Regions from separate parts of the Delftia sp. BGA-UO-ETr-SB1 genome, predicted to be linked through region 2. Evidence: predicted binding sites of a transcription regulator. Region 2 holds the regulator's gene; each other region holds the start of a gene.
What was found. The regulator FNR, encoded in region 2, switches genes on or off when oxygen is low (the NO sensors DNR and NnrR bind a similar motif). The targets are predictions, from matches to a motif close to TTGATNNNNATCAA.
Positions count from the first base shown of each region.

Region 1: a site for FNR is predicted at 6,722-6,735, ahead of AC57B5_RS09410 (bacteriohemerythrin). Genes of this name have one in related genera too.
Region 3: a site for FNR is predicted at 3,803-3,816, ahead of AC57B5_RS18875 (hemerythrin domain-containing protein). Genes of this name have one in related genera too.

Region 1 covers NZ_JCAQOW010000004.1:1,907,608-1,917,590, forward strand. Annotated here, with positions in the region: gene AC57B5_RS09390 (ATP-binding protein) at 1-2,543, shown strand, start outside; gene ertE (N-carbamyl-l-glutamate amidohydrolase ErtE) at 2,611-3,903, shown strand; gene AC57B5_RS09400 (Bug family tripartite tricarboxylate transporter substrate binding protein) at 4,158-5,141, shown strand; gene AC57B5_RS09405 (acyltransferase family protein) at 5,326-6,507, opposite strand; gene AC57B5_RS09410 (bacteriohemerythrin) at 6,797-7,309, shown strand; gene AC57B5_RS09415 (universal stress protein) at 7,400-7,837, opposite strand; gene AC57B5_RS09420 (2OG-Fe dioxygenase family protein) at 7,937-8,719, opposite strand; gene AC57B5_RS09425 (S8 family serine peptidase) at 9,083-9,983, shown strand, end outside.
Region 2 covers NZ_JCAQOW010000004.1:162,400-172,382, forward strand. Annotated here, with positions in the region: gene ccoG (cytochrome c oxidase accessory protein CcoG) at 1-912, shown strand, start outside; gene AC57B5_RS01245 (FixH family protein) at 970-1,284, shown strand; gene AC57B5_RS01250 (hypothetical protein) at 1,464-1,751, shown strand; gene fnr (fumarate/nitrate reduction transcriptional regulator Fnr) at 1,833-2,552, opposite strand; gene hemN (oxygen-independent coproporphyrinogen III oxidase) at 2,715-4,097, shown strand; gene AC57B5_RS01265 (sulfite exporter TauE/SafE family protein) at 4,103-4,819, shown strand; gene AC57B5_RS01270 (cyclic di-GMP phosphodiesterase) at 4,889-6,235, shown strand; gene AC57B5_RS01275 (bifunctional diguanylate cyclase/phosphodiesterase) at 6,232-8,718, shown strand; gene AC57B5_RS01280 (sulfite exporter TauE/SafE family protein) at 8,682-9,500, opposite strand; gene AC57B5_RS01285 (cell division protein ZapA) at 9,891-9,983, opposite strand, start outside.
Region 3 covers NZ_JCAQOW010000006.1:13,059-23,041, reverse strand. Annotated here, with positions in the region: gene AC57B5_RS18900 (ABC transporter ATP-binding protein) at 1-164, shown strand, start outside; gene AC57B5_RS18895 (MlaD family protein) at 364-1,326, shown strand; gene AC57B5_RS18890 (ABC-type transport auxiliary lipoprotein family protein) at 1,340-2,008, shown strand; gene AC57B5_RS18885 (CsbD family protein) at 2,666-2,884, shown strand; gene AC57B5_RS18880 (hypothetical protein) at 3,029-3,616, shown strand; gene AC57B5_RS18875 (hemerythrin domain-containing protein) at 3,877-4,377, shown strand; gene AC57B5_RS18870 (MarC family protein) at 4,421-5,068, opposite strand; gene AC57B5_RS18865 (dienelactone hydrolase family protein) at 5,258-5,950, shown strand; gene AC57B5_RS18860 (hypothetical protein) at 5,951-6,268, opposite strand; gene AC57B5_RS18855 (molybdopterin-dependent oxidoreductase) at 6,631-7,275, opposite strand; gene AC57B5_RS18850 (choice-of-anchor Q domain-containing protein) at 7,272-9,893, opposite strand.

The DNA.
Region 1 (9,983 bases), 1.7 Mb from region 2:
CGGACCTGGCCCGCACCACGGCCGAGCTGGCCAGCATGTTCCGCTCGGCCGTGGAGCAAGCCGGCCTGCGGCTGCGCGTGGATTGCCCGCCGCTGGACGGACCGGTCCATGTGGACCGCGACATGTACGAAAAAATCGTGCTCAACCTGCTGTCCAACGCCTTCAAGTTCACGCTGCAAGGCGAAATCGCAGTGGCGTTGCGCGATGTGCATGCGCACGGCGCGGGCGGGGCCGATGGTGCGGTGGAGCTGTCCGTCACCGACACCGGATCGGGCATTGCGCCCCAGCACCTGCCCCATCTCTTCCAGCGTTTTCACCGCATCCCCGGCAAGCCGGCCCGCACGCACGAGGGCACGGGCATCGGCCTGGCCATGGTGCAGGAGCTGGCGCGGCTGCATGGCGGCACCGTCACGGTCAGCAGCACGGAGGGCGAAGGCAGCCGCTTCACCGTGCGCCTGCCCAGGGGGCATGCGCATCTTCCGGCCGAGCACCGGCCCGCGCGCCCGCCTGCATCGCACCCGCAGGTGGATGAGGCCCTGCGCTGGCTGCCCGGCGAGCCCGCCCCGGCTGCCAGCGACGAAGCCAGGCCCATGCAGCGGGACATGCAGCGGAACATGCACGGTGGTGCCCTGCCCCCGCGTGCCCGCATCGTCTGCGCCGATGACAACGCCGACATGCGCAGCTACATCGGCCAGTTGCTGGAGCCGCTGTATGAAGTGGAGATCGTGGGCGATGGCCGCGCCGCGCTGGCCAGCATCCACCGCCAGCGGCCCGACCTGGTGCTGGCCGACGTGATGATGCCCGTGCTCGACGGCTTCGAGCTGCTGCATGCGCTGCGCAGTGACGAGACCACGCGCGCCATTCCCGTCATCATGCTGTCCGCGCGGGCCGGCCAGGAGGCCCAGGTCGAAGGCCTGCGCGCGGGCGCGGACGACTACCTGGTCAAGCCCTTTTCGGCGCGCGAGCTGCTGGCGCGCATCGCATCGCTGCTGCAGCTGGTGCGTGTGCGCGAACAGGTCCACGCCGCCGTGCAGGCCAACGAGAAAAAGCTGCGCGCCATCATCGACCAGATGCCTGCGGGCGTGGGCGTCTCCGACATGAGCGGCACCATGGTATTGAGCAATGCGCTCATGGACCGCTTCGTGCCGCGCGCCATTCCTTCCACCCTGGCGGACCGCATGCCGCGCTGGAAGGGATGGGATGACAAGGGCCAGCCCATTGCCCCCGAGAACTGGCCCGGCAAGCGCGCGCTGCGCGGCGAAGTGGTCATGCCCGGGCTGGAGATGCTGTACACCGACGACGATGGCCGCGAATGGTGGATGCGCGTCAGCTGCGCGCCGCTGCGCGATGACGACGGCCAGCTCATAGGTACCTGCTCCGTCATCCAGGACATCACCGAACTCAAACAGGCCGAGTACCACCTCAAGGAAGCCGACCGACGCAAGGACGAATTCCTGGCCACGCTGGCGCATGAGCTGCGCAATCCACTGGCACCCATCAGCCACGGCCTGCAAATCCTCAAGCGCACCGCCAGCGGCGACGACAGCGTGCGCCACAGCCACGAGATGCTGGAGCGCCAGGTCAACCACATGATCCGCATGGTGGACGACTTGCTGGAGGTCTCGCGCATCACCACCGGCAAGGTCCAGTTGCGCAAGGAACTGGTGGACCTGAACGATGTGCTGCAAGGCGTGGTGGCGGCCAGCGGCGCGGTCATGGAGGCAGGCAGCCACCAGTTGCGCCTGGAACTGCCCGCCGCGCCCGTGTCGCTGCTGGCCGACCCGATGCGGCTGGCGCAGATGGTCTCCAACCTGCTCAACAATGCCGCCAAGTACTCGCACTCCGGCGGCCACATCGTTCTGGCCGCCTGGACCGATGGCGCGCAGGCCGTGGTCTCGGTACGCGACAACGGCATCGGCATCCCGCCCGCCCTGCTGGGCAAGGTGTTCGATCTGTTCATGCAGGTGGACCGCAACGGCCGCCGTGGACAGGGCGGCCTGGGCATCGGGCTGACCCTGGTGCGCAGCCTGGTCGAGATGCACGGCGGCAGCGTGCAGGCGCTCAGCGAAGGCAAGGGCCAGGGCAGCGAATTCAGGCTGCACCTGCCCCTGCCCACCCAGGCTCAGCCCCTGGCGGGACAGGCACCGAATGCCCAACCCGAGGATGCAACGGCCTTCGGCCGCATCCTGGTGGTCGATGACAACATCGACGCCGCCGACACCCTGGCCATGCTGCTCAGGCTGCTGGGCGCCGAAGTCGAGATTGCCCGCGACGGCCCCGGCGCCCTGGCCATGCACGCGGCGTTCAGGCCCGAAGTGGTGCTGCTGGACATCGGCCTGCCCGGCATGGACGGCCTGGAGGTCGCCCGCCGCATCCGTGCAGAGCACGGCCGCGACCAGGTCGTGCTGATCGCGCTCACGGGCTGGGGCCAGGAGGAGGACCTGAGACGATCGCGGGAAGCCGGCATGGACCACCACCTGGTCAAACCCGTGAGCTTCGACACGCTCGAGCGTCTGCTGGCGGGCCTGCGCCCCCTGCCGTGAGGACTGCTTTTTTCGCGCGAGAATTCGGGCTGCCCGATCCCAGCTGCCCCAGACGCCACCGAGACCGATGACCGCCCTGCCCGCTTCCTCCGCCCCCAACCTTCCCCCCATCAATGCCGAGCGCCTGTGGCGCCGCGTGGAGACCCTGTCCACCTTCACCCTGCCCGACGTGCCGTGGACCCGCCGCGCCTTCTCCCCTGAATTCGACCAGGCCCGTGCCTGGCTGCGCGGGCAGTTCGAGGCAGCGGGCATGCAGGTCCATCTGGATGAAGGCGGCAACCTGGTGGGCCGCCTGCCGGCTGCCCCAGGCCCGGTGCAACGCGCCCCCATCTCCACCGGATCGCACTGCGACACCGTGATGATGGGCGGGCGCTTCGACGGCATCATCGGCGTGCTGGCCGGCATCGAGGTCGCGCACTGCCTGCACGAAAACGGCATCGCCCTGCAGCACCCGTTCGAGGTGATCGACTTCCTGTCCGAAGAACCCAGCGACTACGGCATCTCCTGCATAGGCAGCCGCGCGCTGTCGGGCAAGCTGGACGCCGCCATGCTGGCCGCCCGCAACCCGCAAGGCGAAACCCTGGCCGAAGGCATGCGCCGCATCGGCGCGCGGCCCGAGGCACTGGACCGCCCGCTGCGCAGCGCCGGCGGCACGGCCGCCTTCGTGGAGCTGCACATAGAGCAGGGCCCGGTGCTGGAGCAGCGCGGCCTGCCGATCGGCGTGGTGACGAACATCGTGGGCATACGCCGCGTGAGCTTCACCGTGCGCGGCCAGGCCGACCACGCAGGCACCACGCCCATGGACATCCGCCAGGACGCGCTGGTGGGCGCGGCGCGCATCATCGATGCGGCCAACCGCAAGGCCGCCGCGCTCAGCGGCCAACCCCACTATGTGGTGGCCACCGTGGGCCGGCTATCGCTCACGCCCAATGCCTCCAATGCCGTGCCCGGCCTGGTCGAGATGATGATGGAAGTGCGCAGCGACCACGCCGGCGTGCTGGAGCGCTTCCCCGAGGAACTGCTGGCCGAAGTCCTGCCCGGCCTGGCCGCCTTGCGCGTGCGTGCCGAGATGGCCGACGTGAGCCGCTCCCAGCCCACGGACTGCGCCGCGCCCGTCATGCAGGGCGTGGAGCAGGCCTGCGACAACCTGGGCTACGCCCACATGCGCATGCCCAGCGGCGCCGGCCATGACGCCGTCTACATGGCGCCCACCGGACCCATGGGCATGATCTTCATCCCCTGCCTCCACGGCCGCAGCCACGCGCCCGAGGAGTGGATAGAACCCGCCCAGCTGCTGGACGGCACGCGCGTGCTGTACGAGACGGTGCGCGTGCTGGACAGGCAGTTGGCGCAGGCCTGAGCGCCTGGCCTGCGGCCAGGCACCAAGGCGGCATAAAATAGCCCGCTTCCCTCTGGAGCAGGCACAAGCTGCTCCTTGGTGGAAGCCCCTGTGGCACAGATTGCGGAAATCCGCCCAAATAGCGGGTTTCCCAATGCAAGATGGCGGAACCACCCTCCCCGATCATCGACAACCCACCGCATGGGCGGCCCGGCACTGCCGGTCCGCTGCGAGAGGGTTGCACCGCCCCATCAGACCCTGGAGTTTCTTCTTTCATGTTCCGCCAACTGATCACCTGCACCGCCGTGGCCGCCGCCATGGGCCTGAGCTTTTCCGCAGCCGCCCAAGGTGCGGCTGCCGACTATCCGAACAAGCCCGTGCGCATGATCGTGCCCTTCCCGCCCGGCGGCGGCACCGACATCCTCGCGCGCGTGGTGTCCAACAAGCTCACCGAAGTCAGCAAGTGGACCGTGGTGCCCGACAACCGCGCGGGCGCAGGCGGCACCATCGGCATCACCGAGGCCGCCAAGGCAGCGCCCACGGGCTACGACATGGTCATGGGCCAGAAGGACAACGTGGTCCTGGGCCCCTACCTCTACAAGAACCTGCCCTGGAACCCGGTCAAGGACCTGGTGCCCGTGGCCCACGTGGCCTACACGCCCATCGTGATCGCCACCAGCGTGAACTCGCCCTACAAGACCCTGGCCGACATCGTGGCCGCTGCCAAGCAGCACCCGGGCAAGGTGACCTACGGCTCGCCGGGCAATGGCACCAGCATCCACATCTCGGGCGTGCTGCTGGAGAAGGCGGCAGGCATCCAGCTGGTGCACGTGCCCTACAAGGGATCCAACCCGGCATTGATGGATGCGCTTGCCGGCAACGTGGACCTGCTGGTGTCCTCCGTGCCCTCGGCCATCGGCCAGATCAAGGCCGGCAAGCTGCGCGCCATCGCCGTCACATCGGCCAAGCGCTCGTCCTCGCTGCCCGATACGCCCACGCTGGCCGAAGCGGGCCTCAAGGGCTTTGACGTGAGCACCTGGTACGGCCTGTTCATGCCCAAGGGCACGCCCACGGCCGTCGTGACCAAGGTCAACGCCGAAGTGAACAAGCTGCTGGCCATGCCCGAAGTGCGCGACGCCATCCAGACCCAAGGCGCCGAACCCCAGTCCATGAGCGTGGCCGACTTCGACAAGATGTTCCAGGCCGACTTCAAGCAGTCCAAGCAGATCGTCGAGTCCTCGGGCGCCAAGATCGAGTGAAAAGAGATGGCGCGCCATGCGCGCCATCCAATGCATTGGCCGGTCCAGTCCGGGTCAATGAGCAACATTGACTGACGATATTGGCACAGCCAACTTCAGGCATCCTCTGCCCAAAAACCATCTCAAGTAAATTCCCCTATATCGGAATAATTACAATGGGATGCTTCCTCCGCATCCCTTGGTCTCAAGCTCCTGTCTTTCCAGCCAATACTTTCTCTTCAAGTCCAGCATTTCTTTTCCGATTGAAAAACAGCGACACCAAATTTTTCAATCTTCGCCGGATGAAGTCCGACAAGGGAACTTCAGCAAATTTGTGGAACAAAGCCCCCGCCAAAACGCCGAAGAACACATAAATAGAAAAAGTAACCCACTCGCGCGCAATTTCATCCATACCTGTGTACTGCAGCCATCTGGAAATTTCTTTTGCAAAAATAAACCCTATCCTGTGCGTGAGATACAGAGAGTAGGAAATCGTTCCGAGCCATATCATCCATGCCGCCACAGGTATCTTGATGCTCTTACTGGCAAGCAAAATCATCACAAAAGCAAAGAACATTGTCATCCCACCGCCAGCAATGGTGGGGCCGTACATTCCAGCCTGATGGGTGTAGGGTATTGAGATGAAAGCCAGCAGCGCCAGCAACAGAAGAAAAATTGCCACGGGCACCGGCGGCCCTCTTCTCAAGGAAATATAGAGTTTCCCTGCAATCAATCCATAAACGAAGTCCCAGACGACCGGATGAATTGCCAGATTCAGATAATGATTCCACTCAATTATCGGTTGTGTATAAAAATTAAAATTAAACCCCTGATTCACAGCAGGATAAATCACCAACCCCATGGATAAAATAGTCAGCGCCACCCACCAGCGATACTTTCCAAAACAAAGAGAAATGGCAATCACAAAATAAAAAAATGCCTCAAAACAAAGTGTCCACGCCAAATCCACAGGCATGGAATAGAAGTTGGCGGCACTGGGACTGACAGGCTTGAAGATCAATTGACTCAGCAATGCCTGGACGTAGGGTTTTGAAATATCACCAGCATGTCTCCATGCGATGAAGAAATAAATAACGCTAACGACAAAAAGCAAAGGCCAGATGCGGGAGAATCTCTTAATGACGAAATCCGTACAGTATCTGGCTGATCCATCACAGTTCTGAGTAGTGAGAACCATGATGAACCCACTGATGATGAAAAACAGGTCAACCCCTACAGCCCCGTGTACCAAGAACTTCCACGCAATCTCTTGACCAGCACCTTGGCTGAACACCACTCTGGCATGCGTGAGCACTACAAGCACGGCTGCCACGCCCCGCAAGGCCTGGATCCAATCAATTGTTTGGACGTTATTTTTGGGTTGCATCCCAGGGTTCTCCCTACATTATTTTCATTGCATTGAAGCTCCCCCAAGCTCAAACACTTCAGAAGTCAATGCTGCCGCTACCCCAAGGCCGCGGACACAAACTGCCAAGCATAACTCCGTTCGGACGCTGATGACCACAGCAATTTCTGGCACCAAAGGGCACCTTCGCTCCAATTCACCGACCTCTCCCCAGATTGACGCTCTCAACAAGACAATGATCTGGGTCAAGAAACGAAAAGTGCAGGCGGTCAATACTCTGCATGAAAGTACCGAATTCCTGGAGAACGTCATGGCATTGCTGGTCTGGGTCCCCGAGCTGGACACCGGGATTGCAGAAATCGACCGGCAGCACCGCCGCATCGTCGATTACATTAACAAGCTCTACGAGCTGCGCTCGTCGCCCGACCGTGAGGCCCTGGGCGATGTCATCGGCGAGATGATCGACTACACCGTCTCGCACTTCGTGTTCGAGGAAAGCCTGATCGAGAGCGCCGGCTACATGTTCGCCGGCCCGCACAAGAAGGTACACGAGCTGTTCACGCGCCGCGTGATCGAGATGCAGACCCGCTTCGATGCGGGCGAGGACGTGGCCGCCGAGCTGCACGGCATGCTCTCGCGCTGGCTGTTCAACCACATCCGCAACGAAGACACCGGCTACGTGGACTCGGCCAAGGCCTATCTGCGCATGGCGCGCGAGTCCAGTCCTGCCGCCGAGAAGGAAAGGCTCAAGAACGAAGTGCTGCAGGAGCTGGAACTGCAGCGCAAGAAAAAAGGCTGGCTGGCACGGCTGCTCAATCGCTGATCGCCCTCTCCCCTTGCAGCGCACCAACAAAAACGGCTCCCGAGGGAGCCGTTGACGTTTCACCCGGCGAAGGGCCGAGCGGCCCGGTGATTACTCGCGCACCACCAGCACCGGCACGCGCACGGCGCCCAGCACGCGCTGGGTCACGCTGCCCAGCATCAGCTTTTCCAGGCCACGGCGGCCTTGCGAGCCCATGATGATCAGGTCGGCGCCCGTGCTCTCGAGCACGCGCACGATGCCTTCGTGCACCGCATGGCCTTCGCCCACCACGGTGGTGGCGGTGATGCCGGCCTCGTCGGTGATCTTCTTGACGGCGTCCAGCGTGGTGTTGGCCTCGGCCGTGGCCGCGCTCAGGTACTGCGACTGGCCGTAGGCGAAGTCGGCGCCCACGCCCGTGAACGGATAGGGGTCCACCACGTAGACCGCCGTCAGCGTGCTGCCAAAGGCCTTGGCCAGCTCCACGCCCTTGTGAACCGCCAGCATCGAGCTGTTGGAGCCGTCCACGGGAACCAGGATGTGCTTGAACATGCGTTTTCTCCTTTGTGCTTGGCCGCCGTCAACAATCGGAGGCGGCCGGGTCGATGAACCAAAGTGTGCGCCCATCATGCGCCAGCGTCTTGAGCTGCATCAATCCTTGCGGCGACGCGTCAGCTCCGAGCCCTGGAAACCCTGGCGGCGATAGGTCAGCACCAGGGTATCGCGCACGCCGCCCGGCTGCTCGGGCTGGATGGGCGTGGTCTCGTGGATCATGCGGGCATCGTCCAGCAGCATCACCGACCAGGGCTCGGTCAGCGTGAAGCGCTGGCCGCTGGGGCCCGTGGCCTCGAAGATGCGTGTCTCGCCGCCCTTCACGCCCTCGCGCCCGACCAGGATCACGGCCACCAGATCCACGCCGTCGCGGTGCGCGCCTTCGGGCGTGGGCCGGCCAATGCCGTCCGTGGTGTCGATGCGGAACTGGTGGGACTCGATGAACCAGCGCTCGTGCTGCACATCGTTGCCCTGGGCACAGAACACCTGGTCGGACAGGCCCGCCAGCGCCAGCAGCAGCCGGCTCCAGGTGGCGCTTTGCGCCGTGGCGTCGCGCATGGGATCGAACATGCGCAGCATGCCGCCATGCAGGGCGTTGTATTCCACCGGCTGCCAGTGCGCGCGGTGCTCCACCTGCTGCAGCTGGTTGTGCCCCGCGATGAAGCAGGAATGGCGGCGGCGCCGGTAGCGCCCGCCGTCCTTCAGAAAGGCATCGGGCGGCAGCTGGGCCCAGTCGGCATCGAGCGCATGCAGCTCGGTCAATGACACGCCTGCCCAGGCCGCGAACTCATCGGGGCGCAGCACCGCATAGCCTGCGTCGCGCAGCGACTGCGCTGCATTCTGGGGGGCGATATAGGGAGGGGGAAACGTGATGTGCGCCATGGCCGGCAAGCTTACTCTTGGTGCGCGGCCCGCGCGGCGATCTACAGCGCAATTTTACACAGAGCTATGGGCACCGGATCGCACCCATCCTAAGATCGAAGGCCACCTTCTTTTTCCCATCAATCGCTGCAATACATCAACCGGATATACCTAACGCAGGCAGATTAAAGGCAGCAGCTGCACCGCAAAGATTGGATGACGTCTTGCACACCTGGCTGGCTTCGAGGTCACCGTTCGCAGCCATTGTCGAACCAGACAGCGAAGCCACAAGCCCATCGCAAGAAACATTTTGTCACCTACAATCGGGATAAGTAGCGGACCGTAAAATCTTCAGCACCTTCTCCGTCCTCAAGAAAGGGCATTGTGAACACAGCAGCCAACAGAAATCCCAAGGGAAAAACATTCGCCGTCATCAGCGCCAGGATCTTTTCCGTCTTTAGCCTGGCCTTGACACTCTCGCTGGCTGCCAGTGCCCAGGAACGCGTACTGCTTGCATCGCAGGCTGACACTCCCGTTGCTCAACGTAATGATGAATCGACGATAGCCACTCTGAGCGGGCTCCAAGAAACTGCAGCACAAGCAGGCCACGTAAAGGTTATCGTGGGCTTGCGTGTACCGTTTTCTCGAGAAGCTTGGCTGTCAGCCTCAGCGGTGGCTCAACAGCGTGACGAAATTGCTCTGATGCAATCGTCGATGCTGCAACGCCTTCCCTCGCTGGCGGCAACGCCTGACGCCGTGAGCCGTTTCGAGACCATTCCCTTCATGGGTCTGACCGTGACTCCCGGTGAATTGGCCGATCTGGCCAACTCCCCCGAAGTCATCAGCATTGAACGGGACCAGCTCGCCATCCCTAGCGTGTATAGCAGCGTCCCCCACATTGGTGGAAATACCGCTTGGGCATCCGGATATAGCGGCGCCGGCCAGACCGTGGCGGTTCTGGATTCAGGCGTTCTCAAAAGCCATCCCTTTCTTCAAGGCAAAGTCGTTTCCGAGGCCTGTTACTCTTCGACCTCTGGCAGCTCCGTACAATCGCTGTGTCCGGGAGGGGTTACGCAGTCAACGGCCATCGACTCTGCCCTGCCTTGCAGCTTGGAAGGCTGCGATCACGGAACCCATGTTGCAGGCATTGTTGCAGGTTCTGGAACCAGTGGTTTCTCTGGAGTCGCGAAGGATGCAAAGATCATTGCAATACAGGTTTTCTCCAGAATCAATGATTTTTCCGTTTGCGCCGGACTAGGAAAATCTGCTCCTTGCACCGCATCGC
Region 2 (9,983 bases):
GGCTTCACCTTCGTGGGCTACTTCGTGCCCATCCGCGAACTGGGCGGCGAGCTGCTGGCGCTGCAGGGCAGCTGGCAGATGTTCTGGGTGCTGTTCTACGGCTTTGCCACCTATGGCAACGCGGGCTACATGCGCGAGCAGGTCTGCAAGTACATGTGCCCCTATGCGCGCTTTCAGAGCGCCATGTTCGACCGGGACACCATGATCGTCAGCTACGACACGGGCCGGGGCGAGCCGCGTGCGCCGCGCACCAAGAAGGTGGACTACAAGGCCCAGGGCCTGGGCGACTGCATCGACTGCAAGATGTGCGTGCAGGTCTGCCCCGTGGGCATCGACATCCGCAACGGCCTGCAATACGAATGCATTGGCTGCGGCCTGTGCATAGACGCCTGCAATTCCATCATGGACAAGATGGAGTACCCGCGCGGCCTGATCCGCCTGACCACGCAGAACGCCATGGCCGGCCTGTGGCGGCGTGCCCAGGTGCTGCGCCGCATCTTCCGTCCGCGCGTGCTGATCTACTCGGCCGTGCTGATCGGCTTGAGCGTGGCCATGATCGTGAGCCTTGCGCTGCGCCAGTCGGTCAAGGTGGACGTGATCCGCGACCGCGCCTCGCTGTCGCGCATCGTGGCGGGCGGCAAGCTGGAGAATGTCTACCGCCTGCAGATCATGAATGCCACCGAGCAGGCCCAGCGCTACCGCATCAGCGCCCATGGCCTCGATGGGCTGGAGCTGGCGTCCGAGCAGGAAGTCGAGGTCGGCCCGGCCGAGACGCGCGGCATTGCGGCGCGCCTGCAGATTCCCTACGGTTCGGCCGAGCCGGGCTCGCACACCGTATTCTTCGATATCGATGCCGTGCATTCAGGCGCGGGACGCGCGTCCGAAAAGGCCGTCTTCCTGGTGCCCCGGTGATGTTCCTGGCAGGCGCGGCACGGTCCGCGCCTGCCGCCTGAAAGAAAGAGGTTTCCCATGTCTTCCAGTCCCGCAGTGTCCGCGCCCGCGCAGGCTCCCTCGCACCCCGACGCCGGCAAGCCCTGGTGGAAGTTCGGCCATGTCTGGCTGGTGGTGGCCGGCCCGGCGGCCGTGGTGGTCGCTGCCGTGATCACGGCCATCATCGCCATCAATGGCGCCGATCCCGTGATCGACCCCGACTACTACCGCAACGGCATCACGATCAACGAGCGTGCCGATGGCATGCGCGAAGTGCCCAAGAGCATGGCGCCCGCCGTCACCGGCCGCAACCATGCGGCCACGCCCGCGCACGATCACCCCACGGACCGCTGATCGCCGTGCACCCCTGCAAGAGGCCGCAGTCGCGGCCTTTTTGCATGGCGGATCGCATCTCCGGCATGCGCGACGGGTGAGGGTTTCCTACAGGCGTGCAGGGCGCTGCGGGGCTTGGCGCCATGCGTTGGCGCGGCGCACAATGAAGGCGACCCCTCGACAGCACAAGGAGATCGCTGATGTTGGCCCAACGCTGGATGTGGATTGCCTGGCCTGCCTTTCTGGCAGCCGCCGTGATGGAGATGCTGGTTTTTGCCTTTGTGGACCCGCTGGAGCTGCATTGGCTCGGCGACCTGGGCTGGTCGCGCCAGGGCATCTACACGCTGGCCTTCTTCGCCTTCTGGGGCGTGACCATGCTCTCCAGCCTGATGACCACCATGCTGGGCCGCTCGGCCCGCGATCTCAATGACGGCGTGGTCTCCGAGCCCGACCCGGACCTGGCCATGCAGGGGCTGGGGCGGGACTGAGCGAGAGCCCGCCGCAATGAACAAGGCCCGCTGTCGCGGGCCTTGTTCATTGGCGGATGAATGCTTGCCGCCCTCGCAGGCTCACTGGCACTGCTGGCTGTTGACGATGCGCTTGAGCGCCTCCGTGTCCAGGATGCGCAGATGGCGCTGGCGCACCTCGATGATGTTGTCGTCCGCGAACTTGGAGAAGGTGCGGCTCACCGTCTCCAGCTTCAGGCCCAGGTAGCTGCCGATTTCCTCGCGCGTCATGCGCAGCACCAGTTCCGACTTGGAAAAGCCCCGCGCATGCAGGCGCTGCACCAGGTTGAGCACGAAGGCGGCCAGGCGCTCCTCGGCGCGCATGCTGCCCAGCAGCAGCATCACGCCGTGTTCGCGCACGATCTCGCGGCTCATGACCTTGTGCACATGGTTTTGCAGGGCCGTGACCTCGCGCGACAGGTCTTCCAGCTTGTCGAAGGGCATGACGCAGACTTCGGCGTCTTCCAGCGCGACGGCATCGCAGGTGTGGTGGTCGTTGACGATGCCGTCCAGGCCGATGATCTCGCCGGCCATCTGAAAGCCCGTGACCTGGTCGCGTCCGTCCTCGGTGGCCACGCAGGTCTTGAAGAAGCCGGTGCGGATGGCGTACAGCGAGGTGAATGTCTCGCCGTTGCGAAACAGCAGGCCTCCGCGCTTGACCTTGCGGCGCGTGGCCACGATGTCGTCGATGCGCTGCATCTGCTCGGCATCCAGGCCCATGGGCATGCACAGTTCGCGCAGGTTGCAGTTGGAGCAGGAGGCTTTGATGGTCTGAAGGTTCATGGAGTGATAAACATCAGCGGCACACAGCGTGCCGGCGGTGACCTCGTGGATTGCGATGAGTTGGATCAAATTGTCGCAGCAGTCCCTCAAACAACTCTTGATATGAGTCAAGGACATGACCGATGTGCTGCGGCACAGTCGAGGTATTAGAGGAAAAAACCCATGACCGCTGTCACCCCAGAGCTGCTGCGTCGCTTTGACGTACCGGGGCCCCGATACACCTCGTTCCCTACCGCCGACCGCTTTGTCGAGGCCTTTGGTGCAGAGGACTATATCCTGGCGCTGCAACAACGCAAATCGAGTACCGCAGCGCGTGCCATGCCTTTGTCGCTGTATGTGCACGTGCCCTTTTGCGAGTCGCTTTGCTACTACTGCGCCTGCAACAAGATCGTGACGCGCCACCACGATCGCGCCGCCGTCTACCTGGACTACCTGGCGCGCGAGATGGCCTTGCACACGGCCCATTGCGGCAAGGGCCAGACCGTCAGCCAGCTGCACCTGGGCGGCGGCACGCCCACCTTCTTCTCCGACGACGAGCTGCGCACGCTGATGGGCCTGTTGCGCGAGCATTTCAAGCTGGAGCCGGGTGGCGAGTACTCCATCGAGGTCGATCCGCGCACCGTCAGCGTCGAGCGCCTGGCCGTGCTCAAGGAGCTGGGCTTCAACCGCCTGAGCTTCGGCGTGCAGGACTTCGACGAACAGGTGCAGATCGCCGTGCACCGCGTGCAGCCGGCAGAGCAGGTGTTCGAGCTGGTGGCGGCCGCGCGGCAGCTGGGCTTTGCCTCCATCAACGTGGACCTGATCTACGGCCTGCCCAAGCAGACGCCCGAATCCTTCGAGCGCACGCTGGCCCAGGTCAACGCGCTGCGGCCCGACCGCATCGCGCTCTATGCCTATGCCCACCTGCCCGAGCGCTTCAAGCCGCAGCGGCGCATTGCGGCCGAGGATCTGCCCCAGGGGGCCGACAAGCTGGCCATGCTGTCGCGTTCCATCGCCGCGTTCATGGACGGTGGCTATGTCTACGTGGGCATGGACCACTTCGCCCTGCCCGAGGACTCGCTGGCCGTGGCCAAGCGCCAGGGCCGGCTGCACCGCAACTTCCAGGGCTACAGCACCCAGCCCGACTGCGACCTGATTGCGCTGGGCGTGTCGGCCATCGGCAAGGTGGGTGCCAGCTACAGCCAGAACGCCAAGACGCTGGAGGAGTACTACGACGCCATCGACGCCAGCCACCTGCCCGTGGTGCGGGGCCTGGCGCTGTCGCGCGACGACCTGGTGCGCCGCGCCGTCATCATGGCCATCATGTGCCAGGGCGCCGTGCTGTTCGAGCCCATGGAGCAGGCATGGCTGCTGGGCTTTCGCGAGTACTTCGCGCCCGAGATGGCGGCCCTGGAGGACCTGCAGGCCAAGGGCCTGGTGCAGATCAGCGACGAGGGCTTCCAGGTCACTCCCATGGGCTGGTACTTCGTGCGCGGCGTGGCCATGCTGTTTGACCGATATCTGCAGGCGGACAAGAACCGGGCGCGGTTTTCGAGGATCATCTAGGCCCCATGCTGTTGTCGCTGCTCTGGACCGCTTTGATCATGGGGCTCGTCGGCGGGCCCCATTGCCTTGCCATGTGCGCTGCGCCCTGCGGCGTGGTCACGGGTGGGGCGGGGCAGGGCGGCGGCTCGCAGGTGGTGGCAGTGCATGGATTGCAAAGCCGGCTGTGGCTGCGCACGGCGCTGTTCCACGGCGGCCGTCTGGCCGGCTATGCCAGCCTGGGCGCTGCCTCGGCCCTGGCCATGGAGAGCCTGTCCTGGATCACCAGCCAGACCACGGCGCTGCAGCCGTTCTGGACGCTGACCCATGTCGCCGTGATGGCCTGGGGCCTTGCCATGATGGTGCAGGCCCGCCAGCCCGCCTGGCTGGAGTCTGCCGGCCGCGCTGCCTGGCGGCGCGTGCAGCCCTGGGTGTCGGCGCCGGGCGGCACGTTGGCGGCAGGCTATGCCTGGGCGCTCATGCCTTGCGGACTGCTGTATTCGGCCGTGCTGGTCGCCGCGCTCAGCGGCGGCCCGTTGCAGGGCGCGCTGGCCATGGCGGCCTTTGGCGTGGGCAGCGGGCTGTGGCTGGTGGCCGGCCCCTGGCTGTGGCGGCTGGGCCGGCAGCGCCTGAACGGCCTGCGCGCCGAATGGGGCACGCGCCTGGCCGGCCTGATGCTGGTGGGCGTGGCCGTCTGGGCGCTGTGGATGGACCTGATCTACAAGCCCAGCCTCTGGTGCCGTTGAGCAACAGCTGAGGCCAGACTTGGCACCTGGGGCCGCGGATTGGCTGCGAGGCCCTCAGAACTGGAGATAATGCCCGAATCATCGGCTTACATATTGCCGATTCCTTCAGCCTCGGGGCCGTTGCCGCGCGTGAACCATTCCGTCCTCATCGATATCCGAGACCTCCGTCCGGGCATGTTTGTCCAGCTCGATGTTGGGTGGCTGAACCATCCCTTTCCGGTCAGCAGCTTCAAGATCACCTCCAGCGCACAGATCCAGACCCTGAAATCCCTGGGCCTGGAGGTGGTGCGCTGTGTCCCGCACAAAAGCGACACCTGGCCCGCCGAGGTGCGCACCCCGCCGCCGCAGGAGCTGCCGCCCGTCGTGGTGGCCCCCGAGCCTGCACCCACCGAACCTGCGCCAGCACCGCTGCTGCTGTCCGTGCCCGACTGGCGCGGCCGGCTGGAGGACTGCAATGCGCGCTTTCAGAAGGTGGAGCGCGGCTATGTGGCCATAGAGACCACCATCGCCAGCGCGCCCGAGCAGGCGCGCATGCCCACCGAGGCCCTGGTCGATGGCTGCCTGGCCGAACTGGCGGGCCCGCAGGACGTGGCCATTCACCTGCTGTCCGATGGCGTGGGCAGCAGCCAGAGCGTGCATGCCGTCAACGTGACCGTGCTCAGCCTGCTGCTGGGCCGGGCCCTGGGCCTGCAGGAATCGCTGCTGCGCGACCTGGGCCTGGCGGCGCTGCTGCATGACGCGGGCAAGCCCGTGGCCGGTGTCGAAGGCATGCACGGCCTGGCCCTGGAGCCTTCCGTGCCCGACGCCCTGCGCGAGCGCTACGAGCGCCATGTGGGCGAATCCGTGGCCATTGCCATGCGCATGGGCCTGTCGGCCCAGGTCACCACGGCCATCGCCCAGCACCATGAATGGGCCGACGGCACGGGGTTCCCGCTGAGCCTGGTGGCCGAAGACATGGAACTCACGGGCCAGATCCTGGCCCTGGTCAACAGCTACGACCGCCTGTGCAATCCCGGCGATGCGCAGACGCCGCATACGCCGCACGAGGCCCTGTCCATGCTGTTCAGCCGGCTGCGCGACAAGTTCGCCGCGCCCGTGCTCAATGGCTTCATCCGCATGATGGGTGTGTTCCCCCCGGGCTCGGTGGTGGAGCTGACCGATGGGCGCCATGCCATGGTCATGTCCGTGAATGCATCACGCCCGCTCAAACCCTCGGTGATGGTGCACGATGCCGGCGTGCCCGCCGCGCAGGCGCCCGTGCTGGCGCTGGAGCTGTTTCCCGAGCTGGGCATACGCCGGGGAGTGGCGCCCGCGCAGCTGCCGCGCGATGCGCTGGACTACCTGTCGCCGCGCCGGCGTGTCTGCTATTACTTTGAACGGGCGGTGGAGTTGGATCCACCGAAGGTGGCGTCTTGAACAAGCAAGCGCTCAACCGCGCCTGGCCCCGCCTGCTGGATGCACTGCAGGAGGCCCTGTGGCTGATCGATGCGCGCACCCTGAAGGTGCTGCGCGCCAACGCTGCCAGCGAATCCGTCACCGGCTATGAGGCCGATGCGGCCCCGGGCCTGCCCGTGCAGGTGCTGGCCGCCACGCCGCAGCAGCAGGCTTTCTGGAGCGATCCCTTCAACTGGCAGGCCGGAGCCCAGTTCATTGCCGAGGTGCGCCGCGCCGATGGCCAGCTGGCGCCCGTGGAGATGCGCGTGCGCGCGCTCGACGGCGAGGTGCTGCTGGTCAGCATGCTGGACCGGCGCGAGCAGGCCTTGCACGAGGCCGAGTTCGAGAGCCTGCTGGGCGAGTTGCGCGCCACGCTGGAGTCCGCGGCCGACGCCATCCTGGTCTGCGATCCCGATGGCCGCATCCGCGCCTTCAACCACCGCTTTGCCACGCTCTGGGGCATTCCCGAGGCGCTGCTGGTGCGCCGCAACGACGTGGCCATCCTCGACCACCTGGCCAGCCAGGTGCGCGATGCCGAATCCTATGCGCGCCAGTTGAAGCTGCTGTCGGCCCAGCCCCTGATGGAGGCGGCCGACGTGCTGGACCTGCGCGACGGCCGCATCCTGGAGCGCCGCGCCGTGCCCCAGCTGCGCCGGGGCCTGCCCATGGGGCGGATCTTTTCCTTCCGCGACATCACGGCCGAGGCCCAGACCCAGGCGGGCCTGGAGCTGGCAGCGCGCGTCTTCGAATCCAGCCTGGACGGCATCTTCATTGCCGACGGCTACATGGATGTGGCCCGCACCAACCCGGCCTGCGAACGCCTGCTGGGCGGCATGCCCGTGCAGGGGCGCACGGTGGAGTCGCTGTTCGAGGCCTCCGAAGGCCAGGCCGACACCCTGGGCGACCTGGCCCGCATCCAGTGGCACCAGGGCGGCTTCTGGGAGGGCGACCTGTGGCTGCGCCAGGCCGGCGGCGCGCGCTGCGCCGTGCGCCTGTCCTGGGTGCCGCTGCGCAACGCGCAGGGCGACGTGGTGCAGAGCATCGGCTTCATGCGCGACCTCACGCAGCAGCGCGTGGCCCAGCAGCGCATTGAACAGCTGGCCTACAGCGACGCGCTCACCGGCCTGCCCAACCGCCTGAACCTGACGGAGCGCGTGGATGCAGCCATCGAGGCCGCGCGCGCAGGCGGCACGGTGTTCAGCATCCTGTTCATCGACCTGGACCGCTTCAAGATCATCAACGACTCGCTGGGCCACCAGTTCGGCGACCGCGTGCTCAAGCTGGTCGCGCAGCGTCTGAGTGACTGCATGCGGCCCGTGGACATCCTGTGCCGCCTGGGTGGCGACGAGTTCGTGCTCTATCTGCAGGGCTGCAACGCCGAGCTGGCCGCTTCGGTGGCCAAGCGCATCCTGCAGGAGATGGAGCGCCCCTTCCTGCTCGACGGCCTGGGTTTCTCCGTGCAGTGCAGCATCGGCGTGGCCCAGTACCCGGCCGATGGCCTCACGCTGGATGAGCTGATCCGCCAGGCCGACACCGCCATGTACCGCGTCAAGGAACGGGGCCGGGGCCATTTCAGCTTCTACCAGCCGCAGATGAGCGCCGGCCTGCTGTCGCGCATGAAGCTGGAGCACGCCATGCGCCAGGCGCTGGAGCATGGCCGCATGGCGGTCTACTTCCAGCCCCAGGTGCACATAGACAGCGACCGCATCGTCGCGGCCGAGGCGCTGCTGCGCTGGACCGATCCCGAATTCGGCGTGGTCTCGCCGGGTGTCTTCATCCCGCTGGCCGAGGAGTCGGGCTACATCGTCACGCTGGGCGCCTGGGTCATGGAGCAGGCCGTGCAGGAGGCTGCACGCTGGCAGCAGCAGGGCATGCCCATCAAGGTCTCGGTCAACGTGTCGGCGCTGGAGTTCCGCCAGTCAGGTTTTGTCGAGCGGGTGACCGAGCTGCTGCGCAGCTACGGCCTGACACCCCAGCTGCTGGAGCTGGAGCTGACGGAAAGCATCTTGCTGCAGGACGCCCAGGACATGGCGCTGCGCGTATGCCAGATCGCCGATCTCGGCGTGGGCATGGTGATTGACGACTTCGGCACCGGCTACTCCAACCTGGCCTACCTGAAGAAGCTGCCCATCTCCAAGATCAAGATCGACCAGAGCTTCGTGCGCGGCCTGCCCAGCGACGAGGGCGACCAGGCCATCGTCGGCGCCATCATCAGCCTGGGTCTGGCGCTGGGCGTGGAGATCGTGGCCGAGGGCGTGGAAACGCACGAGCAGCTGACGGCCATCCACCGCATGCAGGGCCACTACTTCCAGGGCTTTCTGTGTGCGCCTGGCCTGCCGCGCGAGCAGTTCGGCGAATGCCTGCAGGCCCAGCGCGCCGGCATTGGCGCCATCGCCTACCGGCAGAGAATGGCCCAGGCCGCGAGCGCTCAGCTGCCTGCGCTCAAGCCCTTCCAGAGCATGTAGGCCGCCAGGCCGAACAGCAGCGTGGCAAAGATGCGCTTGAGCTGGCCCACGGGCAGCCGGTGCGCGGCCCGTGCCCCCAGCGGTGCCGTCAGCACGCTGCAGCAGGCCAGGGCCAGCAGGGCCGGCAGCCACAGGTAGCCCAGCGAGTATTCGGGGCGCCCGGCGTCGCCCGCGCCGGTGAAGATCAGGCCCGCCGCATTCACCACGGCAATCGGAAACCCCAGTGCCGCGCTGGTGCCCACTGCCATGTGCATGGGCACCGAGCAGCGCATCATGAAGGGCACGCTGATGAAGGCCCCGCCCGCACCCACCAGCCCCGAGATGAAGCCCAGGCCCGTACCCGCGCCGTACAGCCCCAGCGGGCCGGGCAGGGCGCGCGTGGCCGTGGGCTGGCTGTTGCTGCGCAGCATGCGCAGCGCCATGTAGCCGATGAACACGCCAAAGAACAGTGCCAGGTACTTGCCGCGCAGCAGCGCGAAAACGCCCAGGCTGGCGAGCAGGCCGCCCGTGATGATGCCCGGCGCCAGGCTGCGCACGATGTCCCAGCGCACGGCGCCGCGCCCATGGTGGGCGCGCAGGCTGGAGATCGAGGTGAACACGATGGTGGCCATGGCCGTGGCGATCGCCATCTTCACGGACAGGTCGGGGCCGACCCCGCGCTTGTCGAGGAAGTAGGTCAGAAACGGCACGAGCACCATGCCGCCGCCCACTCCCAGCAGGCCGGCCAGGAAACCGGAGCACAGGCCCAGCAGGGCCAGTTCGAGAAACAGCAGGTCAGGCATGCGGCAGAAGGTCGGTAGTGGATGGGCGGGGAGGGGAGGGCAACAAAAAACCCGGCGCACCGTGGAGGTGCGCCGGGTTGGAATCAGGTGTCTGCAAAGACCACCGGGCCGTCATCCTGAACCGGGGTTCAGGGGGGCAAGGGCAGCCAGACGTTGGGTTCATCTAACGCGAGACGATCACGCTCGAATGGCAATGTACCAAGCCCGGGCTCATAGAGCATTGGTCCAAGGAACTATAAAGCCCGGCGGGTTTGCAGACGCCTCCATTCTACGGCGATTGGGCAGGCCCGCAATCAAGTTCTTTGAACGGCATGGACTTTCCATTGACATGGCCGATGCCATGAAAAACGGCCTCCGAAGAGGCCGTTGCATGGGCGGGGTTGTGGCGGCTCAGAGCAGCCGTGCATCGCTTTCCAGGGCCTGGTCCAGGCGCAGCACCAGTTGCTCGGCAAGGGCCTGCTGGCGCTGGCGCTCGGCCAGTTC
Region 3 (9,983 bases), on a different contig from region 2:
ACGACCTGGACACGCTGTTCGCCCTGTCCTCGCGCGTGGCCGTGCTGGCCGAGAAGAAGGTGCTGGTCAGCGGCCCGCCGCGCGAGGTGGCCGAGTTCAAGCATCCGTTCATCGAGCATTTCTTCCAGGGGGAGCGCGGCAGGCGCGCGATGAGCACGGTATGAGAAGCCCCCCTGAGTCGCTTCGCGCCTTCCCCCCTCTCGCTTTGCGGGGGGGGACGACACCCTCGCGGCGGGGCGGCCCTTGCTCGGTGTCCCTTGCCTTGGGGTGCGCCGGTTTTGAAGGTCTCGCCCTGAGTTGTGGATTGACTGGGGGCCGCGGCCCCATGCCTTGTTTGCTGGGCTAACGTTATGGACCATTGATATGGAAAACAAATCACATGCCATGGCGGCCGGCATTTTCGTGCTGGTCGTGGCGGCCCTGCTGGCGGGGCTGGCGATCTGGCTGACGCGCGATACGCGGCAGTACAACGAGTACGAGCTGTCCACCAAGGACGGCATCAGCGGGCTGCAGGCCCAGGCGGCCGTGCGCTACAAGGGCGTGGCGGTGGGCAAGGTCACGCGGATCGGATTCGATCCGCAGACCAATGGCAATGTGCTGATCCGCATCGCCATCGGTGTGAACACGCCCATCACGCCCACCACGTTCGCCGTGCTGGGCTACCAGGGCGTCACGGGCCTGGCCCATGTGCAGCTCGATGATGCGGACCAGCCTCAGCCCCAGCTGCCCCCGGGGCCCAGCGGCCTGCCGCGCCTGCCGCTGCGCTCGTCGCCGCTGAGCATGCTGGCCGACCAGGGGCAGGTGCTGCTGGAGCGCGCCGATGAGATCTCGCGCCGCCTCAGCGACATGCTGGACACCGACAACCAAAAGCGCGTGAGCCAGGCGCTGGAGAACATTGCAGCCGCTGCCGCAGGCGTGCAGCAGCTCACGCAGAACCTGGACCGCACGCTGTCCACCCAGGTGCCGCAGCTCGCCGCCGACGCCCACAACACCCTGCAGTCGCTGGAGAAGGCCAGCAACGGCGCCTCTGCCGTGGCCTCCGAACTGCAGCAGACCGTGCGCCGCGTGAACGCGCAGGACGGGCCGCTGGAGCAGATCGCCCAGAGCACGCGCGCACTGACCCGCATGGCCGATTCGCTGGGCCGCAGCACGGTGCCGCACGCCAACCGCGCGGCCGACGATGTCTCGCGCGCCGCGCGCCAGATGGGCACGGCGGCCAGCCGCTTCAGCGACAACCCGCAGGCCGTGATCTACGGGCCGGGCCAGGCCCGCCCGGGGCCGGGCGAGCCCGGCTTCGTCGCCCCGTCCGCAGCCACCCAGCCCTGACCGAGGAACCCGCATGTCCCCATCTCGCAAGACCGCCGTGGCCAGCGCTGGACTGGCCGCCGCCCTGATCCTGCTGGCCGGCTGCTCGGCCCTGCCGCAGCCCCCCGCCCAGCCCGCGCGCTATGACTTCGGCCTGGCGCCGCTGTCCACGCCCGCGCAGTCCGCCACATCCGCCGCCCCGCAGGCACGCACGCCGCTGGCGCTGGCCGATGTGGAGGCTCCCGCCCTGTCCGACGGCAGCACCGCCATGTTCTACCGCCTGGCCTATGCCAACGGCCAGGAACTGCGCCCCTACCAGCTGGCGCGCTGGAGCCAGCCTCCTGCACTGCTGCTGCAGCAGCGCCTGCGCAGCCAACTGGGCCTGCAGCGCCCCGTGCTGGCCAGCAGCGAAAGCGTGGCCCAGCCGCGCCTGCAGGGCGCCGTGCCCACGCTGCTGCGCGTGGACATCGAAGAGTTCAGCCAGGTCTTCGACGCGCCCGGCTCCAGTGCCGGCGTCGTGCGCCTGCGCGCCACCCTGGTCGAGCAAAGCGGTGCCGTGGACCGCCTGCTGGGTCAGAAGCTGTTCGAGGTGCGCAGTCCTGCCGCCTCTGGCGATGCCGCAGGCGGCGCGAAGGCGCTGGCGACGGCGGCCGATGCCGCCATTGCGCAAATCGATGAGTGGCTGGGGCAGCAGGGGCACTGAGCGGCGGCTGGATTTCCAGCCCATCCATTCTCTTGAGAACGGCTGGTGGGTGCATTGCATCCGCTGGCCGTTTTTTGTTCTCGGCAATTGGCTCTGCAAGCAAGTGGGGCTTTTTCCGCCCCTGCCGGGTGGTTGCTTTTCGAGGCCGGGTCTCGGCCCGGCAGCCGACTGCCCTTTCTTGATTCGCCAAGAAAGGGCAGATCAAAGAAGGCGACCCGAATGTCCGCGACCCCTTCGCTTCGTTGCGGGGCAACCTGCGCCGTGGCGGCTGCGGGGTTCGCCGTGAAACTCTCTTCGCGCTGCGCGCTACGTTCAAACAATCACGGCGAGTCAGTTGACGAAGCAGTCCTGTCCTTCGGCAGGACTGCAACCCCGCAACCGCCACGACGCAGGCGCTGACATACGGGGAAAAGGCCGGGTACTCAGGGCAGGGGCGGGCCGCGCCTGACCCAGTGCTTCCCGCGCGTCCGTCAGGGGCTGTAGTCCCGATCCCACCGTCTCGGCTGCCCCTGGGACGACCGTCAACACTAGGTCCAGACTACGACGCGCAGCCCCCAGGTTTTTTACAGTGGAACCGTCGCTGATGCAGATCGCGGCTTTGAAAAAACAAGGCCTGATTGCACAGCGCTACTTCAACATCACTGAAAGGACCAAGCCATGAATGAAGACCGCATCAAGGGCAACTGGAAGCAATTCACCGGCAAGATCCGTGAGCAATGGGGCAAGCTCACCGATGACGATCTGGACGTGATCGCCGGCAAGCGCGAGCAATTCCTGGGCAAGCTGCAGGAGCGCCAGGGCCTGGCCCGCGACGCTGCCGAAAAGCAGCTGACCGACTGGCAAAAGCGCAACCCCGACTTCCGCTTCGAAGACTGACGAGGGTGGACTGCGGATGGGCTGGACGCCCTGGCCGGCGCCGCCATCCGCTCCTCGACAGCCAGCGTGCCTGAGGGCACGCACCAATGGCCCGCCGCCGCAGGCAACAAGGGCCGGTTCAGTACAAATACAAGGAGTTCCATCATGCAAACACCGCAACGCTTTCGCCATATGCTTTCCGCTGTCGCCCTGGGCCTGATGGCCTCCGGCGCCATGGCCATGACCAATGCGGAGCACACGGCCGCCAAGAACCAGATCGAGGCCGACTACAAGGCTGCCAAGGAACAGTGCAAGCCGCTCAAGGACAACGCCAAGGACGTCTGCGAGAAGCAGGCCAAGGGCCAGGAAAACGTGGCCAAGGCCGAACTGGAATCGCGCCGCAATCCTTCGCCCAAGAACAGCGAAAAGGCACTCAAGGCCAAGGCTGATGCGGACTACGACATCGCCAAGGAAAAGTGCGATGACCTCAAGGGCGACGCCAAGGATGTCTGCGTGAAGGATGCCAAGGCCGCCCACGTGCACGCCGTGGAAGCCGCCAAGGTGAACAAGGCCCAGGCCGAGCCCGCTGCCAACTCCGCAGCCAAGGCTGCCAACGTGGCAGAAACCCGCAAGGACGCTGCCGAGGAAACCCGCGAAGCCGACTACAAGGCTGCCAAGGCCCGTTGCGACACCATGAGCGGCGCTGCCAAGGACACCTGCGTGGCTGATGCCAAGCGGAAGTTTGGACAGTAAGCTCCCCCTGAGCGGCTGACGCCGCTTCCCCCGTTGCACGGCGCCTCTCTACTCGCTTCGCGAGGGAGGGGGACGACGCCCTCGCCGCGAGGCGGCTCTTGCTCGGTGCCCCTGGCCTTTTGGCCGCGCCAGTTTTATCCGCCTTGACCAAGCCCCGCTCGCGGGGCTTGGCTGTTTTTGGGTTGGCTGATGTGGGTCAAACGGGTTGGGCGGTGCTGTTCCTAAGCTGCAGGCTTTCACGATGAAGGCAGGAGAAGCATATGGCCGTGCTGGAATGGAGCGGAGCGCTGGCATTGGAGTTGCCGGCCATGGACGAGGTGCATCAGGAGTTCGTCCTGCTGCTGGCCGAGGTGGAGGCGGCCGATGATGCGCAGCTGTGCAAGCGCTGGGATGAGTTGATCGCGCATACGCAGGTGCATTTCGACCAGGAAGACCGCTGGATGCAGTCCACGCGCTTCACCAGCACGAACTGCCACAGCCTGCAGCACAAGGTGGTGCTGCAGGTGATGCGCGAGGGGGCGAGCAAGGCGGCGGCCGGTGATCTGGCCGTGATCCGCAGCATGGCGGGCGAGCTGGCGGCCTGGTTCGTGCACCATGCGCAGACCATGGATGCGGCGCTGGCCCTGCATCTGCGCAGTGCGGGCTTCGATCCCGCCACGGGCTCCCTGGCGCACCCTGAGGCCTTGCCCGAGCAGCCCATCACGGGCTGCGGCGGTGCCTGCGACGGCAGCGCCGACCGCGCGCGGGCCGTGCCGGCCTGAACCGATCTGAACCGGCAGTAAGGCCACCAGTCAGCCAGCCCGCTCAGGGCACGATCGCGGGCGATGCCAGGATGGGGAAGATCTTCACCAGCCCGCCCGCCATCACCTCCACGGCCAGGGCCGCGAGGATCAGGCCCATGAGCCGCGTCATCACGTTGATGCCGGTCTTGCCCAGCACGCGGGCGATCGGGTCGGCCAGCGAAAAACAGACCATCACCACCAGCGCCACCACCACGCCATAGCCCACCAGGGCCAGGTGCTGCCAGATGGTGCGTGCCTGGTCGGCGTAGATCACCACGGTGGACATGGAGGCCGGCCCCGTCAGCAGCGGAATCGTCAGCGGCACCACGGCAATGCTGTTGCCCATGGCAGCCTTTTCCGCGCCAGCGACCAGCGTGGGCGCGTTGGGCCGTTCCTCGGCCGGGCGGGCGTTGAGCATGTTCATGGCGCTGATCAGCAGCAGCAGGCCGCCGCCCACCTGAAAGCTCTGCAGCGAGATGTTGAAGAAGTCCAGCACCTGCAGCCCGATGATGGCGCAGGCCGCGATCACGCAGAACGAGGCCAGCGCCGCCGTGCGAATGGTCTGCTGGCGCTGCTGGGCGCTGAATCCCTCGGTGTAGTGGATGAAGAAGGGGACGATGGCCAGCGGGTTGATGATGGCCACCAGCGTGATCAGCGGTTTGAGGTCCATCGCATTCCCTGTAGGTTGCCGCCGCCCACCTGTGCCCGGCGCTTGCCGGTACGCACGACTTTTCGTTCCATCGAATGTCTCCTGTGAAAGAATTGCCGCACGGGCCGGCCCGCCGCCATTACAGCATTGCGGGGCGCGTCCGCCCACCGGGAAATCACAACAGGTTCTCAGACAGAAAGGAACGCGGACATGGGCAGTTTTGTGCAGTTGACTTCGTTGGATGGCACGGCTTCGCCGGCCTGGGTGGCGCGGCCCGATGTGCCCGCGCGCGGCGCCGTCGTGGTGCTGCAGGAGATCTTCGGCGTCAACGCCCATATCCGCGCCGTGGCCGACCGCCTGGCAGCCCGCGGCTATGTGGCCGTGGCGCCGTCACTGTTCACGCGTGTCGAGGCCGGTGTGGACCTGGGCTATGGCGACGCCGACCGTGCCAAGGGCATGGCGCTGAAATCCGCCGCCGAGGCGCTGCCCCAGCCCGGCGTGCTGCCCGAGATCGAGGCCGCCATCGCCCATGCCGCCACGCTGGTGCCGGGCGGCAAGGTGGGCATCGTGGGCTTTTGCTGGGGCGGCCTGTGGGCCTGGCGCGCTGCCTGCAACCTGCCCAGCCTGTCGGCTGCGGCCTGCTACTACGGCGGCGGCATGACCACGCCGCTGGAGATGGGCCGCGAGCCGCTGTGCCCCGTGATTGCCCACTTCGGCCGGCGCGATACGCACATTCCCGTGGACGCCGTGCAGGCCTTCGCCCAGGCGCAAAAGCATGTGCAGGTGCACCTGTACGACGCCGACCACGGCTTCAACTGCGACCAGCGCAGCGCCTACGACGAGGCCAGCGCCCTGCAGGCGCGCGACCGCACGCTGGCCTTCTTCGATCAGCACCTGGCCTGATCAACCCCCGGGGTCAGGATCACAGGCCGGCCCCGGCGTCGCCTTGCGCGCCTGCACGGTCTGCAGCGTGCCCCGCAGCGCGCGCTGCTGCGCGGTCAGGAAGCTCATCAGCCCGCCCAGGTCGTTCAGCTGTTGGTCGGGGCCGGCCATGCAGCACAGGTCGATCACCAGGCCCATCTGGTGCATGCAGTCCTTGATGCGATAGACCTCGTATTCGGAAATGGGGTAGTACAGGCTGGTCTCTTCCCTCGGCACTTGCGGGGAAGAGAAGGAAGGCGGGGAGGCGTGTGCTCCGCTGGGCGCATCGAGGTCAGGCATGGCGGCTCCTTTGGCATGAACTGGCACCCCCTTGCGGAGGTCCCGCACAGCCCCGCCAAAAACGGAACCGTGCCCGGCGCAGCACCGGGAAGATGAAAAGCCGCTGCCTCATCAAAAGGCATGCGGCTGCTGCGCCTACGTTGTTCCGGGCCGCCAAGCCCGTATCCCCCGAGGGGATCGCGAAATGGTACTCCAAATGCGCGCCGCAGGCCGGGTTGCAATGTGGTCAACGCTATGCTGAGCTTGCCGCCGCCAACGGGTGGCAGGGCTGTGCAGGTTGGCGGGCCGGGCAAAGGAGCCGGCACCCCCTTGCGGAGGTCCTGCACAGCCCCGCCGAAACGGAACCATGCGCAGCCTTGGGATCAGCCCTGCGGCTGCTGCGCGTGCAGCCCCATGTGGTACAGCCCCCAGGGCGCCTGCGCAAAGCGTTCCTTGAGCGGTTTGCCTGCCAGATCGGCAATGCGGTTGGCGTCGTACATGGCCCATTGCGGGCCCAGGCCGCCCAGGCCCAGGCGCCGGCCGTCCATGTGCGTGGCCAGCAGCATGCGCCATTGCAGGGCCTGCGCCAGCGGCAGCTGGGCGCGGTAGCCGTCGATGGCCTGCAGGGTGATCCACTGGCCCCTGGCCGCTGCGGCGGCGCTGTCCACGCCGGCCGCCTGCAGCACGGTGGCCAGCAGCGGGCCGCGCAGCCGGTGGGGCTGGCCGTCGTATTCGATATGGGGCGTGATCTCCACCGTGGGCAGGCGCTCCAGCGCACCAGCCCCTGTGGTCCAGGCCGAGTCGAAGGCCAGGCCATGGTTTTTCAGCAGCAGGTCGGCCACCGGGTCCAGCGGCCCCCGGTTGCCGCGCACGCCGGGGCCGCTGATGGTGAGCACGGCGGCTTCGGTGCTTTTCCCGGGGGCGGCGGGGGCGGCCAGGGCGCTTTCGCACAGGGCCAGGCCGGTGGCTGCGCTGGCGGCCAGCAGGCTGCGGCGTGAAAGCGGGCTCCGGCTTGCGGATGCGGTCATGGGGAACTCCTGGGGGTGCGTGGCGATGTGCCAGCGCCGATTTTCCGTGAAGTGCCCATCCTGCGCGACAACGCCGCGCCCGCTGCGGTCAGCAGGCTCAGCAGCGCAATCCCCCCGGCGCCCAGCGCTGGAATGGGCGCCGCAGATGGTGCGGGGGCCGCCGTGACGGTCACGGTGTTGCTGTCCGAGCCGGTGGTGTTTCCATCACCGGGCACATAGCGCGCCTGCACCGTGGCCGTGCCCGGTGGCAGCCGGGGCACGCTGCAGCTGGCCTGCCCGCCGGTCACCGGAACGCTGGCGCACAGCACCTGCGTTCCGTTCAAGAAATCCACCGTGCCGCTGGCGCCGGCAGGCAGCGTGACCTGGGCGCTGAAAGTCACGCTCTGGCCATGGCCTGGCGCAGCGGGGGAGGCCGACAGGTGGGCGCTGGTGGCTGCCGGGCCGATCACCACGGTCACGGCTGCGGGCTCGGTGGTGGCGCCGTTGGCATCGGTGGCGGTCAGCGTGAAGCTGTAGCTGCCTGCCGCCTGCGTGGCTGGGGCCGAGAGCGTGCCGGCGGCCTGGCTGAAGCCTGCGGGCAAACTGCCCACGCTGTAGCTGAACGGCCCCACGCCGCCGCCGGGCACGGGCGCCAGCGGCTGGCTGTAGGCCGTGCCGTAGGTGCCGGAGGGCAGGCTTGCCGTGACGCTGAAGGCCGTGAAGCTGGCCTGTACGCTCCTGGCGGCATCGATGGTGACGCTGCAGGTGGACGTGCTGCCGCTGCAGGCATCACCCCAGGCGGCAAAGGCATGGCCAGGGTCGGGGGTGGCGGCCAGGGTCACCAGGGTGGGCGCGCCTTCGAAGTAGCCATAGCCGGCCTGGCACAGGCCGCCTGGGTGGCCGCAGTCCTGTACGGCACCCGTGGCCGCAGGCGGGGAGGGCTGCGCCGATACGCCGCCCGCGCCGCTGGCCAGAACGGTCAATGCCGCCTGGAAGACGTTCGCCTCCACGGCGCCGATGTCGCACCGCGCACCCTGGGGCCTGACCACGCCGCGCTGGTCCGTGCCGGGTGCGGCCGTGCAGGCCACCCCGTCCAGTGCCGGGCTGCCGGTGCTGTTCAACATGGTCTGGGTGGGGCCGCCGTGGCTGGCCAGGGGGCTGAGCTGCGGGTTGCCCGTGGTGAAGGCCAGGGCGCTGATGTCGGCATTGTTCAGGGCCTGCGCCAGGCCCAGCAGGTTGTCGCTGCCGCTGGCATCGCTGGTGCCGCCATTGCGCAGGTCCAGCACCACGTCCCTGCCAGCGGGCTGTTTGGTGGCCGGCTCGAACACGCTGCCCTGGGCAATGCTGGCCTGCATCTCCAGCGAGGCACCGCTGCGAGTGCAACTGGTGTTGCCACCCGCACTGCAGGCGGCCTGGGAATCGCCCAGGCTGTAGATGGCGCCGCCTTGCGCGGCAGGGTTGTCGTCGCCATTGGCCTGCACGGTATTGCCGGCCAGGGTGGAGAAACGGATGGTGAGCACGCCGTTGTAGTTGAAAACGGCGCCACCCAGGCCGGCGCCGCCGCCGCTGCTGTTGCCCAGCCCGCCGTGTGCACCGTTGCCAGCGAGGGTGACCTGGTTCAGCGTCAAGGTGCCTGCGTTGTTGAAAATGGCCCCTCCCATGCCGCCTGCGCCACCGCCAGCGTCGAAGGCGCCGCCCCCACCGTTGCCAGCGCCGAAGCCGCCACCGCTGCCACGACGGCCACCACCACCGCCAAAGCCGCCACCGCCGGAGCCGCCGCCGCCACCACCGAAGCCGCCGGACTTGCCGCTGGCGCTGCCACTGCCACCGCCCAGGCCGCCATCGTCCGGGCCGCCAGCGTTCGGCCGTCCCCCCGGGGACAAAGTCCCATCCTCGCCCACGCCGGCACCTGCAAAAGAGTTCAAGGAAAGCCTGCCTCCTTGCCCCCCTTGTGCGTGATTGCGCGTGAGCGTGCTGCGTTCGATGGTGAGCTGGCCCCGATTGAAGATGGCACCGCCCGCACCCAGCGCGCCGCCGCCAAAGCGGCTGGAGCCGCCTGTGGCCTGCCCCCCGGCCAGGGTCAGGCCGCGCAGGACCAGTCCACCCTGCGCATCGATGTCGAACAGCCGGAAACCGGGTGCGGTCCCGAGGCGCTGCACGCTCACGCCCTGGGGCGTCAGGCCATTCGCGGTGGCGTCGACGGTGATGCGCTTGCCGCTGATGAAGAAGGCGCTGGGGCCGAACTGCGAGACGTAGCCGGGCCAACTGGCCAGGGGCAGGCAGGTGGCGCCGGCGGCCTGCCCGGTGTCCAGGCAGTTGGTAAAGCGGGTCAGCGAGATGGTCTGTCCATCCAGGGCCGCGCCGAAGACGATGGTGTCGCCATCGGCGGCATGGTTGATGGCGTCGCGCAGGGTGTCGCAGTTGCGGTCGCCTGCGGCAGGCGAGCATTGCGCACGAGACAGCGGCTCGGTGTCTGCAATCTCGCCGGCGGTGGTGACGGTGAGTGTGGCGGCCTGGGCCGCGACGCCGGCAAGGGCCAGTGCCAACCCGCCCGCCAGGCCCGGCAATGTCCGGCCCCAGGGGCTCGGCGTGGGTATGGGTGGTACGTCGGCTGCAGCAGACGGATGGATCATGGACATGGCGGACCCCCTCGGTAGGCACAGCATCTCGGTGATGTGCTGAAGAGGGCAAATCTATGGGGTGTCCGGCTTTCTGTATGTCCCCCGTTC